DNA from 3 places in the uncultured Candidatus Kuenenia sp. genome. Region 2 is predicted to be linked to each of the others. Evidence: riboswitches for the same ligand, from Rfam matches in the RefSeq annotation. Region 2 holds a riboswitch; each other region holds the start of a gene.
The links. A riboswitch is a leader RNA that binds a small molecule or an ion and turns the genes downstream of it on or off. The one in region 2 is predicted to bind cyclic di-GMP.
Positions count from the first base shown of each region.

Region 1: linked by a shared signal. The riboswitch ahead of QZT26_RS09765 (type II secretion system protein) and the one ahead of QZT26_RS03820 (tetratricopeptide repeat protein) in region 2 are both predicted to bind cyclic di-GMP.
Region 3: linked by a shared signal. The riboswitch ahead of QZT26_RS01120 (hypothetical protein) and the one ahead of QZT26_RS03820 (tetratricopeptide repeat protein) in region 2 are both predicted to bind cyclic di-GMP.

Region 1 is NZ_CAADGZ010000056.1:10,102-14,799, forward strand. It holds gene QZT26_RS09755 (universal stress protein) at 133-588, opposite strand; gene amrS (AmmeMemoRadiSam system radical SAM enzyme) at 716-1,726, opposite strand; cyclic di-GMP riboswitch class I at 2,094-2,187, shown strand; gene QZT26_RS09765 (type II secretion system protein) at 2,568-3,194, shown strand; gene QZT26_RS09770 (hypothetical protein) at 3,405-3,803, shown strand; gene QZT26_RS09775 (plasmid pRiA4b ORF-3 family protein) at 4,315-4,698, opposite strand, start outside.
Region 2 is NZ_CAADGZ010000013.1:16,281-20,978, forward strand. It holds gene QZT26_RS03810 (DNA internalization-related competence protein ComEC/Rec2) at 1-859, shown strand, start outside; cyclic di-GMP riboswitch class I at 944-1,023, shown strand; gene QZT26_RS03815 (hypothetical protein) at 1,342-1,572, opposite strand; cyclic di-GMP riboswitch class I at 1,786-1,865, shown strand; gene QZT26_RS03820 (tetratricopeptide repeat protein) at 2,201-3,094, shown strand; gene QZT26_RS03825 (CvpA family protein) at 3,133-3,666, shown strand; gene miaA (tRNA (adenosine(37)-N6)-dimethylallyltransferase MiaA) at 4,007-4,698, shown strand, end outside.
Region 3 is NZ_CAADGZ010000003.1:28,772-33,469, reverse strand. It holds gene QZT26_RS01130 (GGDEF domain-containing protein) at 468-974, shown strand; gene QZT26_RS01125 (hypothetical protein) at 1,168-1,539, shown strand; cyclic di-GMP riboswitch class I at 1,786-1,867, shown strand; gene QZT26_RS01120 (hypothetical protein) at 2,127-3,260, shown strand; gene QZT26_RS01115 (hypothetical protein) at 3,498-3,689, shown strand; gene QZT26_RS01110 (DUF362 domain-containing protein) at 4,596-4,698, shown strand, end outside.

The DNA.
Region 1 (4,698 bases), on a different contig from region 2:
AAGCAAAAGTGTTAAATCTTCCTCTTGAAAGGCATCATTTTTTAAAAACCATTGCGGCAAAGAACGTATTCATGTTCATGTGCTGCAATGGTTTTTTTATTCACAAGATCCTGCCACAGTAGGCATGCTTTTTCAGACAACGTTGGCGGATGGACGAATTCTTACCGTAAGCACGGGGCATGGCGCCTTGCGTACAACCTTTTCCGCCACACTTCCCATCATAACATGGGCGAGGCCGCTCCTGCCGTGAGTACCAATTACAATGATATCCATCTCCAGCTTTTCGCCCTTATTGACAATTTCGTTAAAAGGTATCCCCTTTTCAACAATTGTTTCCACTTCTAACAAATCGGTAGTGCCCTCCGGAAGACTTTTTAACAGATCGGCGTGAATTTTTGCCATCGTTGCCTCATCAAGGTTGTACGGACTAAATTTGTATATTTCCGTATCATATGCACGGGTATCGATTACATGCATAATATACAACTTTGCTTCATCTTTTAATGCCAGAGAAACCGCATATTTTAAAGCAAGGTAAGAACATTCGGAATGATCTATAGGACATAATATATTTTTGAACTTTATCATACACTCTCCTGTTCTGTTTGAAAAAAAGAAGCAACACAAAAAATGAGTAACATTTTCACAAAATGATGTATCATTCACTATTTAAGGCATATACCGTATTACCTTCAGGGACTTTTTGCGTAAAACATCACATGCCAATACCGTCAATAACTGCACCACATTTCGAACACTTTGAATTGGTAATATTATTTTCAAGGATTTGGTAGCCATATCTTTTGATGAGCATTTTATTGCATTGATAACAATACGTATTTTCTCCCCCTTCGCCGGGGACATTGCCTTCGTAAACGTAACGCAGTCCCGCCTCCAAACCAATCGTACGCGCTCTTCTCAATGTTTCAACAGGAGTAGGCGGTGTATCGGGCAACCGGCATCTTGGATAAAAGCGACTAACATGCCAGGGGATTTCAGGTCCTACACTCCTGATAAATCCGGCAATCTGTTTTAATTCCGAGTCGGAGTCATTAATTCCGGGAATGATAAGGGTGGTTATTTCTATCCAGATGCCCAATTCTTTATAAGCACGAATACAATTCAGCACGGGTTCAAGTCTTGCCCCGCAAATCCTCTTATACGTTTCGTCGGAAAAACTTTTCAAATCGATATTTGCCGCATGAAGACAGGGTTGTATAGTTGACAAAGCCTCATACGTCGTGTATCCATTCGTTACGAACACGTTCATAATTGACCTTGAAGAGGCCAATTGTGCAATTTCATACGCATATTCAAAAAAAATAGTGGGCTCTGTATAGGTGTAGGCAATGCTTTTACAGTTATACTCCAGGGCGTCTTCAACAATCTTTTCCGGCGGCACCTCTTTGCCGGGTATCGTGTCTGAATCTTTGGGGAGTTGTGATATTTCATAATTTTGGCAATTAAGACATCTGAAGTTACACCCAGCCGTTGCTACAGAGTAAGAAGTTGACCCAGGATAGAAGTGAAAGAATGGTTTTTTTTCTATCGGGTCTATGTTTTCCGAAATAAGTTTTCCATACACGAGAGAATATAACGTCCCCCCGAAGTTTTGCCTGACATGGCAAATGCCTCTTTTGCCATCAGTAATCACACATGTATGATTACAAAGGTGGCATTTTACCTTACAATCGCCGAGTTTTTCATAAAACATTGCTTCACGCATGTTATATCAACCTCCCATACTTTATTATAGGGAATAAACGACTCTTTGTTTATTTGCAGTGTATATCTTATTACGAAAAAATTTCCAGCGATATTGTTTTTTCTTTATTGTGATAACGAAAAAAAGGCCATTCTTCCCATTTACTTTTTGCATAAGTATAACAAAATACCTGCAATGGCATGAATACAAAATTAAATATAACAAAAGCTCCGCAACTCCGTAACCAAAAAGATTTTAACCATAATACACGAAAGGTTTATACACCGTAATAGTATAATACCGGGAAAAAATGTTTTTGCTCTATCTTAAGGGAAATAATAATTGACATTTATTTTCTTTGTGGTACAGTACCGCCGAATATTTCATCGATTGAAAAAGGCAAACCAACCGCAAGTTTGGGACGCAAAGCCATGGGTCTTAAGCGTGAGTTCTTTATACGTAAAGATTGCCAGGTTGCCGAATTGAGCTGTTCGCACTTTGTGAGAAGGATAAGAATTTTCGGGCCATTCATTACGCTTTCACTATATTGCAGAGATCACAAGCAGATTGTAGCGCATAATACTGAAAATGCTTAAGACTTATAGAAAATTATCGGGAAATCTTAACAAAGTGCTTCTGGTAAACGTGCATTATAATAAAGACCCAAGCCTTTTGCATTACTATGGTTTTGGGTCTTTTTTTTTTGAATAAATAAGGTAAAAAAACAGATTGAGATATACGAACGGTGGCATTTTTTTAACACGAAGATAAGTGATGAGTATATTTTTTACGTTTAGGCGCCGATTCGATGTATTTTGTGATGGTGTTGTCTTAAACAACTTTTTTTAATGGGAGAGTACAAATGTTAAAACTTAGAAAGTGGAGGAATGCGGGTTTTACCCTGATTGAGCTGCTGGTGGTAATTGCCATTATCGGCATCCTTGCCGGTATACTGCTGCCGGTGCTTGGTAAGGCGCGTGAATCGGCACGAAAGACGCAATGCGCATCAAATTTGAAACAGATTGGACTGGCGCTGAATATGTTTGCCAATGATAATGGTGAAGCTTTTCCCAATAAGGGTACAGGTATGACTTCCTTGGGACAATTGTTTAATACATATATTACTGACAGAAAAATATTTCGTTGCCCAAGTGATAGTGATGTGACAGAGGATGCCATTTTAGGATTAAAACCTGCAGATACAATTACAACTGCCAATACAACATTTAGCGAGGCTACTTGTAGTTATGGTTATGATGATAATCACACAGCAGCAGATGATCCTGGTGTTGCGCTGGCAGCGGATAAACAAGGAACCTCCACAAGTGGTCTTTCTAGCAATCATAATGAAACCGGGCAAAATGTGCTGTACCTCGATGGTCATGTGGAATGGAAGGGCACTACCACCTGCGGATATTACAATGGTTCAACGTATGATGATATTTATTCCGGTACGGGGAATGGTACTGATACCTACATAGCACCGTAATGATTTTCCGGATTTTTCAGACGAAAAAAGAAAAGGATGCAATATTCTTTTTGAATAGTACCCCCTTTTTTTGTTATAAAGAGAGAACGCTTACCATATTTAAATTGTAGGGGCGAAGCATTTGCCAGTTTGGGTATGCACACATTTGTGACAATTTATGGCAAATGCTTCGCCCCTACTTTAAATTCGATTATCAAGAAAGGAGAAACGATGATACTTAATCCTGAAAAACACCTAAAAGACGCTAAACAAAGATTTTATAATTATATAGAGGAGGACGTTATCCTTTGGCTTAAAGAAAGAGGAATAAAGGCCAAGCCCGATGAGGTTGAATTTGTTTATGGCACAAAGGAACATTTTACTTCCACGGGATATACCGAAGGCTATTTTGCTGAATATTCAACAAAAGGGTGGAATAAGGTACAAGAGAATGAATTATCCGAAGAAGGATTAAAGGAATTAAAAAAAACAGGGGGATTGATCTGGCCAAATGTGTGGTATGCAGTCCGGCTGAAAGAAATAGATGAAATACTCCCAGTGGAATCCGGCGCAATAGAAGAAGCCATTTTAAGCGGTGGAATCCCGGAAAAATACCGGGTTAAACATTAACGGGAAAATCAAAAAACGACAGGATAATACAAAAAATGTAACACTTTAGTTTTTTGAAAAAACACCGGCGGGTTCGTGTTTGCAACCCAATGTCATTAAGTTAAGCAATCTGCCAGAAAAGTCCCCCTTAAACTAGGGGGATAAAGGGGGTTGTTTTTAATCAAATATCCTTAACTTAATGACATTAGTTTGCAACCTGAATCTACGCGTTTATGCGTATAATGGAGCCGTGTACTGCGGTAAAATTCCAATGCCCAAAATCACAAAATCCCTGTTTGGAATGGGAACATTCTCGATTTTTGGTTAACTACTTGTACATTGACCTCAAGCTGGATGCTTATGTTACTATTCTTCTCCTCCCCCGCTAATGGCATTTTACAAAAAATCTGGTATGCTCCCAATATTCGATATTCCTTGTTCTGCGGTTCGGTATTCTCTTTAAAAAAACCGCCGAAGTCCTAATTTATTCGCTGAATAGTTACGATTCTTTTTAATAGCTACCTTTATATCCTTATCCCGTATATGCACACATCCCAACTCTCGGAGAGTTAACCACTGGCAGAAACATCTCCTCGCCGCACGCATGTTTGTCAGCGCACTTATCGCAAAGCCACCCTTCGCCTGAGTAGACACATTGTGAGCAGACTTGCGAAGCCGCCTCCCCGCATTCCATGCATTTTATTGAAGTAGCCTCATTCCTGGCCAGAAGCTGAATGGACTCACCCTTTGTTCCACCTTCCCGTTCAGACACAACTTTTAAAGTAAGATCCGTAGAGGTGCCGAAATCGTATTCATAATAAAATTTCATTCGGGCGACAAGTACCTTCCCCAGCGCAACATACATGTTTTTTCCTTCATGTTCTCCCATCGGACTTCGGGAGTATGTTGTTCCTCC
Region 2 (4,698 bases):
TTTATCAATACACTATCTTCATATTGTACTATGGGGGCTGATAAGCGCTAATGTTCTCACCTTCTCCGGTATAATAAAATCCAGGCCACATGCTTTAAAAGTGACCTGCTTAGATGTTGGGCATGGCGCTGCCCTGTTTATTCAATTCCCCAACGGGAAAAACATCCTGTACGATGCAGGTACATGGCACAATTATGATGTGGGAAAACAAATCGTCGCGCCTTTTTTATGGAGTGAAAAAATCAAAAAAATCGACCTGGTAATTTTATCCCACGAACACAATGATCACTGGAGCGGTTTGCCTTCAATCATCGAAAGATTCAACGTAAAACGAGTGTATTCACAACCATATTTTTTCCAATCGGAAACAGGCCGTATAATACACGAACGTCTCCATAAAAAAAATATTCATACCGCTGCGCTTTCCCATGGATTAGAGATAAAAGGTTTTGAACCCGTAACGATAAAGATACTCCATCCCTCTTTTTCCCCTTCATCTTCTTTATCAACAAATGATAATTCCTGCGTAGTGAAGATTGAATATTCCGGGCATTCCATTCTTTTATGTGGTGATATTCAAAAGCAAGGGATAAACACACTCTTATCAGAACAGCAGGCCATCAGGTCAGACATTGTGCAGATACCGCATCACGGCTCTTATTCAGTAAACCTGCCGCAGTTTATCAATAGGGTTCAGCCGTCATATGCCTTTATCAACTCGCAGCATAATACGGTGTCCCACATGACAACCAATACATTAAATGATTACCATGTCGTAACAACTCAAACACATCGGGATGGCGCTATAACATTTTTACTAAACAAGAATGGTATAATGTACTCTGTTTACAGGAATTAATTCCCTGACAATAAAAGCATTATAGTTTTTTGCTTGATTTGCTTTTTTGTTTGTGATAGAAGCTACGGGTAAGTACAAGACAATTTTGAAAAAAGGTAAACCAATCGTGAGGTTGGGACACAAAGCCATGGGTCTTTCTTAAAGAAGAATGCCAGGTTGCCAGATTTAGCGTAAAAGGAACTTTTGCTTTGTTAAAAGGTAAAGCTATTTTATTTTTTGCAAAGTAAAAAAAATGCTAAGGCCCATGCGTCAGATATTAAATCTGCCATGGGTCTTTTTTTATGGTTGAAGGAGAGAAGGATATTTAGTGTGTAATTGTTTCAGATTTTTTGTAACACTTTAGTCTTTTGAAAAACTACAACAATGTAGTGCTACGAGGTTCGTCGCACCAAAAAAAAGCAGTGCGATAAGGCATAGTATATGTTCAAGACAATGCGACTAACCTAGTTGCACTACAAATAATTATCTCCAGTTTCAAAAGACTAAAGTGTTACGATTTTTTGGTGAAAAAACAACCTCCACCCCACCCCTGCCCCTGTGGTAGACCTGGCATACTTGCCTGGCATTGCGATGACAAGCGTAAACGTTTGTTCTGCCAATAAGGGAAATTGGGAAAGTCCTCTCTTGGGAGAACCTCCCGCAATCCCCTTCCCGGAGAGGACTAAGGGGTGGGTAAAAACAAAAGCCGTTGGTTTTTTATTTTTAAAATCCAACCGGACTAGCATATACAACGGAACAAAGCCGCTGCCAAAGGCAAGCGGATTCAGCCCTGGTTCTCAAGCCGGAATCTGGGAACGGCGTTTTTACTTTTTCAAAAGACTAAATCGTTACGATTGTTTACCGATTACTTCCAATAACTGCAACTATCAGATAAGGAGATGAAACATACTTGTAAAAAAATATAATGTAACAAAAAACAAAAACAATTTGAAAAAAGGCAAACCAATTGTGAGGCTGGGACGCAAAGCCATGGGTCTTCAGGAAAGAAGAATGCCAGGTCGCCAAATTCAGTCGGTAAAAGAGTTTATTTAATGTTCACAACATATCTTGCATAGCTTTTGTATGCTTTATCGCGGGTATTGCGGCGGTAACAATGAATCCGGCAATACCCGATCTATGAACTTTAAATAATAAGGTATTTACCTTCTCATTGTGTAACTAAGACCCGGACGTAAGATGCCAATATCTGCCCCGGGTCTTTTTCTTTTGATGAAAGGAGGTTTTTCCGCAAAATGATTTTAATATGCTGCTGAATACTATCAAATCATACCGGTACGGCAGCAAGTATGCTGCATACTTTTCGGTAAATTTTTTTACTACTCTATTATCATGTCTACCACAATGAACAAGAAAATATTAGCACGAAAATTGTTTGCGGAAGGGAAAAAATATGACCGCCTTTTCCCCAATTCGGAACAAGCAATAGATGCTTACAAACAAAGCCTTAAGAGTGATAGTGCCTTCACTGACGCCTATGTAAAACTGGGATTTATCTACCTTGCCAGAAACGATTACGGCGAGGCGCTCCATTATCTGCAAAAAGCAGCCTCATTAGAACCTGATAACGCAGAAACACTTAACAATCTTGGCTATGTTTATGAAAAAATGTTTCGGTTTGCCAGCGCAAAACAAATGTACAAAAAAGCCTTAACAATAAATCCTGAAAATATTGAGGCGCTGGTTAATATTGCTAAAATTCTGGAATTGGAAGGTAACTACAACGGAGCAATAGAACAATATAAAAAGACTATCGCACGCTACCCTGATGCCATTTTTCCGCATTTCTGCCTGGCAGTTCTCTATGATACACATGACATGTTTGACGATGCGATAAGAGAATATGAGCTTGTTTTGGGAAAAGACCCTCATTATGTAAAGGCAATGTTTAATCTGGGAAGTCTTTACGCCCAATTAGGGAATAGCAATGAGGCTATCATGCTTCTGAAACGGGCTTCTGAATTGAATCCGCAGGAAGTAATAATCCTCAACAAACTGGGGGAAATGTATTTATTCATTTCAAATTATTCTGCCGCAGAACAAGCCTTAAAACAATCCATTGCATCAAACCCGTTTCAGGAGGATGTACAGGTGAGTATTATACACGCTCAATATTTACAGTATTGTTCAAATCCCGAAACAGCAAAAAAAGAGGAAATTATCCTCAGAATCCATTTTGTCCTTTCATTGTATTCCTATAATAAAATGTGCCGGGAAATTTTAAACGCTTTGAATTAGCAATACCATTTTGGCGAGTTCAGAGGGGATTTTTATAAATGAATTGGATTGATATAATACTATCTGTAGTCCTTTGTATTTCAGTGATTTTTGGCTTTGTTGACGGACCAATATGCCAAATTCTTAGAATCTGTAGTTTGTTTCTCTCTTTTTGTGTGGCGCTTTTTTACCATGCAGTCATAAGCAACATCTTCTGCAATGTGTTTTCGGTTTCATTGCACAATGTATTGAGTTATTTCATCCTGTTCGGCCTTGCAGCGCTTATAACCACAATTATTTCAGATTTTCCCAAAAACATGGTCGACAATTTGAAAATGGGCGGTTGGTATAATGTATTGTGCGCGGTATTAGGATTTGTTAAAGGGACAATCCTCTGTGGTGTGATCATCTTCGGCATCCTCAATTTATGCTCCATGCCGGCATGCGAAATGGTTTGCACCTCGAAAATAGCAACGGTAATGGGAAATGGAATGCAAAATGTAGCAGCAATTACCTCAAACAATTTTTTTGACCCGTTAAAGAAAAACAGAGGATCAGACAATGCAAAAATGGCAAAGGGTACGGAATTTTAAATTAGGCTGGGTTTGGTAGCAACTTTATTCGGTTATTGCTCTTAATGTCAGAACTCTTAAAGTGTTTTTTTTGTCAGAAAGTACCCAGGTTGATTAATTACCGTGGGAGAGGTGTGAATTCAAGACGCTTTATGTCTGGTGGCACAGGCTTCATATTATTCGATGGCCTTTACTTTGATGTGACGCAGGGCGTAGGAACTAGAAGAACGAATTTTGGGAACAAGCCGGAATTACATTTATTTTGCTTATTATAAATCATTTTGTATAATGCTGTTACGGCTGTCCCCTAAAAAATATAATAAAAACATCCTGGCTTTTGATAACAGAAAATAAAAATTTTATGTCACATACAATCTGCATACTAACCGGCCCCACTGCCAGTGGAAAATCGCAAATAGCCCTGAAAATAGCTGAAAAAACCGGGGCAGAGATTGTTTCCGCCGACTCTATGCTAATTTATCGTGGCATGGATATTGGGACGGAAAAGCCATGCGCTGAGACAAGAACCAAAATTCCCCATTATTTAATAGATATTAGGGAACCGTGGGAAGAATACAGTGTGGGAAATTATATAAAAGACTTTGAAATCATCACGAATAATCTTTATGAACAGGAAAAACCCTTTATTGTTGTCGGCGGCACGGCGCTTTATCTTAAAGCGATCATGGATGGTTTATTTGACGGTCCTCCGGCAAATTGGGAATATCGGAACCGGTTAAAAACAATCGCAAAAGAACAAGGAACAGAGTCTTTATACCATATGCTTGAAACAATTGATCCAAAGACCGCCAGCCGGTTACACTCCAATGATCAGAGAAGGATAATCAGGGCGCTTGAGGTTTTTCAACAAACGGGGATAAGCATTTCTTCTTACCAAACCCAGTTTGGGAATAAAAATCCGAAGTACCATTGCATTGTTGTTGCGATTATGCATGATCGCAAAGAATTGTACCGGCGTATAGAATCGCGCGTGGATGATATGTTTTCGCGGGGTCTTATTGATGAAGTGAAAGCTTTGATAAGTAACCCCCT
Region 3 (4,698 bases), on a different contig from region 2:
ATATGTGAAGTGTATAAAAAAAACTTATAATACCCTTCACCTCCCGACACTCTACTTCTCTTTTTACGTCATTGTTATGCAAAAAACAAACTGCCAATTAGGTGAGCCATAAGATGAAACTACTGTTGAAATATATGGATAGAATGCCTAAAATAATAATCGCAGCAAGCAGCTCTTTATTGGTTGTTTTTCTTGGCATTATAGACTATGCCTCAGGTTCCGAGATATCGTTTTCAATTTTTTATCTGTTGCCTGTGCTAATGGCAACGTGGTTCGCCAAGCGAAGATATGGAGTCGTAATCTCTGTTTTCAGTGCAATAACATGGTATCTGGCAGACATCAATTCTGGTCATGCATATTCGCATTATATAATTCCTGTCTGGAACTCGATTATGCGGTTAGGGTTCTTCTTAATTGTTACCTCCTCCATTGACAAAGTCAGAAATCTGTTAAATAAGGAAAAATCTATGGCGCGAAACGATTTTTTAACGGGAGTGGCTAATAGGCGTTTTTTTTATGAAATAGCTACAAAAGAAATAGAACGAATTGCAAGATTTATTCACACATTGTCACTTGCTTATATTGATATCGATAATTTTAAGCAGGTAAATGATACCCTTGGTCACAGTGCCGGTGATAAACTCTTGCAAGTAGTTGCTGGCACAATAAAAGAAAACATTCGATCAATTGATACAGTATCGAGACTCGGAGGTGATGAATTTGCACTTCTAATGCCAGAAACAAATGCTCAAAGTGCTATTACAGCTTTAAATAAATTACGACATGCTCTTTTAGATATGGTGCATGAAAATAATTGGCCGGTGACTTTTAGCATAGGCCTTGTCACATGCTCCGAATCTTGCAAATTGAATGAATTAATAAAAGAAGCTGATAATCTCATGTACACAATAAAAGCGAGCGGAAAAAACAGAATTGAAAATAAAGTCCACTCATTTAATAAAACAAGTGCATAACATTTCAATCAAGGCTATGGGGAGTAAACGCTGTTTGGTTTTCAACAAGCTGGTTGCCATTGCGCCGTATTGTTTTCGTTAAGAGTTCATCAACCGCTGCAGATATCTTTGCGAACTATAATTGACTGGCATTTTCAGACCAGTAGTTAAGATGCATTTTGGGTAGGATAGAATAACAATGGAGGTCTGAAAAATGAGAAAGAGTTCTAATACAGAATTTATGGCAAAAGTGGCATTAGAAGCGATCAGGGATGAAAAAACGCTAGCAGAGTTGTCATCACAGTACGAAATGCATAGGACGCAAATAGCAAAATGGCGTAAACGAGCGATAGAAGGATTAGGTGGGATATTTCAGGAGAAGGAGGCGAAGTTAGTCGGAGAGAAGGAGAAAGTAATAGATGAGTTGTATCGGCAAATAAGGAAATTGAAGGTGGAGAACGAATGGCTTAAAAAAAATCTACACAGATTGAGCATTCATGAGAAAAGGGGGATGATAGAGGTTTACAATAAGGAGTTAAGCAGTGTGACTTTTTTGTGGTTACAGAGATCAAACCGGTACTATTAGCCAGCCAGTGGTTTCGAGTGAGACCGTAAATATTTCTTAACCAAGTTGTATTCCACATACATTTCAAACCGGCTGAACTGTTGCTATGCTTACTGCACACATCCTCCCTCGGTGTCGGAATGTGTGTTGTAAACATAAAAGTTAAAGTCTTTTTAAAAAGACTAAAGAGTTACAAATATTTTAAAATATTTTTTTTGCCAAACCGCGATAATTTTCTTGACTAATTAATGTATTTTGGTAAAAGTGTGCATACAAAGGCAAACCAATCGTGAGGTTGGGACGCAAAGCCATGGGTCTTATTTTTTGGAAAGAATGCCAGGTTGCCACCTATAATGGTGTAAAAGCTGTTTATTGATCAGGCGCTGAGCCGGTAAGTATTTTGTTTGTAAAAGGTTTAGCTATAAACTTACGGTTGAATCCCTTTTATAAAATGTGATGCTTTATTGATTAGGTTCAAGATTTCAATAGGCTTTTAAGATAACCCAAAACCCAAGGCATATGTGGCATATTGTCTTGGGTTTTTTTATTTTACAATGGGTATAAAATTGTTGTTTTTGTTAGAGAAATTTTTTTTGGAAAGGAGTAAAATGATGAAAAGGAAATTAGTTTTAAGTGTATGGACGATTGTATTTACAGGTATTTATTTGTCGTTTGTAGTGGAGGGGGCTGGAGCGGATACCCTTTATAAAACCAGCCTTACCGTCAGTGATTCAAGCGCTTTTGATGGAGACAAATTAGATGCAAGTGTTGAAATAAACAAAAATGGAAAAGTAAAATTATCAATATCCAATTTAATACATCTTGATACACTACTGTATGCCAATAAAACATGTGCCTTGGTAATTGAAACAGAAGTGAACGATATCGCAAAGCCATATGAATTTCCATTTGAGATTGAAGAGGGAATTGCGTTGGAGGATATGGCCCTTGTTCTTCAATCAGGCGATAAAGTGGAGATTGTAAGCGTCGTTATTAACGAAAAGGCTTCCCCTACAGGAACCCCAACGCCTTCTCCCATTGCCGTTGCTTCTCCTTTGCCGGCAGGTTCTCCAACTCCTGTTGCAACGGCATCTCCAATTGCAACCACCTCGCCCGTTGTGACGCCTACCGCAACTGTTGCGCCATACTCAACCTCTGTTTTGGAAGTTTCGGCAGAGATATCCGGGGATGATGTTGAATTGCTGGTTCCGGGAGGTTTGATTACTGATGCCGAAATAACGCCTACACCAACGTCATTTGCCACGCCTGCGGCAACGCCAACAGAACCTTCTGCAACTCCCACATCAACACCAGTCGAGACGCCTTCTGTAATAGAGGCATATGTGAGCTTCCAGTCAAAGACGATAAATCTTAATAGTAACGGTAAGTTTATTGCCAATATAAAACTACCTTCCACGCATAATATCGAAGATATAGTATGTGAAACAGTAGTGTGTGAAGGTGCTGTTGCAATTGATTGTGATGAAAAAAAGAATAAACTTAAGGTCAAGTTTAATATAAGTGATTTAGAAGTTGGTTTAGATTTAAAAACAAGTGAATCACAAAGTGTTGAATTTACCATTACAGGGGAATTATCAGATGGTACAAAATTCGAGGGAAGCGATACCGTTAAGGTGAAGGGAAGTAAGAAGGGAAAAAACGATGACAACGACGATGAAGACGAAGACGATGATGATGGCGATAAAGGCAAGGACAAGGGAAAAGGGAAAAATCGACGCTAATGAACAATCGTAGGATTGAGATTAAATTTGAATGGTTAATCAAAGATTTTATTCGGTTAGAGGTATCGTAGAGAAAGGAAAAAACCTTTCCCAACCTCTTGAAAGAGAGGTTGGGAGGCTTTTCCTTTTGGGAATGTTGCAGACTATTAAAAAGGGTTGATTAGTAATAAAAGCTGCTGCCGATAAGATAGTTTGGTCAAAATTTGATATCACTTAGGAGGTGAAAAGGAGATTATTATGGATAATACGTTGACAAATCTTGCGCAAAGCATGTCGAATAACGTGGTTATGGCAAAACAAGCCATGGAGTCAATGAAAACGGAAGGCGCTACAATTTTAAAGCTTATTGGGGATTCTGAAAGTGTGCGGACAGATAAGGGAGCAACTAATCCTGATGGTGTTGGTAAAAATGTTGACGTTTTCGCCTAGGAACTTGTCCATAAATATGGTCAAACAAATACTAACATTTTAATTTTTTGAAAAATTCCAATAATAACATTGTCTTGCCGCACGATATAGGGGCGAAGCATTTGCAATAACTGGCATACATGCGTTCATGCCCAAACATGCAAATGCTTCGCCCCTACGGTTTCAAAAAACTAAAGTGTTACAACAAATAAGGTTCTCGAAAGAAGAACAATAAAATTCATCGTAATAGGTGGCACGGACAAACTCTGTTTGTCCGTGTTGTTATGAGTTGAAGCAATTTTACTGACAAACAAGATTATCAGTGCTACCCATCAAGCTGTCTGAGCGCAACGCAAATGCAGGCATTCCCAAACAGGGGTTTTTGGTAACGAGTCGTGTTTCTGCAATTTAATATATTACGTTGAATAGTTACTCAAAAAACTATCAAAAGGAATAAAAAGAAGAATGACTTGAATACCCTGAGAATAGCGATAAAATAATATACTATTGCAAGCAAAAAAATAATAAACTACATGGGAAATCCATAGGGAATTATACTGTAAGAGCTCACAAATAGGGATTTCTAAAATTAGATTCAACTTTTGTTGACATAAATAGTTATAGCATTTCTTAAATCACATTTTGTGAACCCCTTGAGTATAGTATAGGATAATTCATCACAATAAGAGTAATTTATGTAACTTCTCAATAAGTTGTGTTTTTTATAATAATTTCTACCTTCCACCGTCCATAATCTGCAATTTGCCGACTGTACAGTATTCCACATTAATAAAGGGAGCAGGGGAGGTGTTTACCTCAACCTATTGAGAGTTCTTAATTTATGAGGTATTTTATTACCTATCCTTCCGTAAATAGCCGCATGGTAACCGGTAAAAATGTCCCCATAAACTATCTAATCTTTATTTCATGTTAAAGATAACAAAGGTTTCAGTTGTTCGATGCGAGGTCTATGACAAGGAAAAGATTTCTATTGCTCTTGCGCAAACGTTTGACTTTTTTGGCGGCCTTG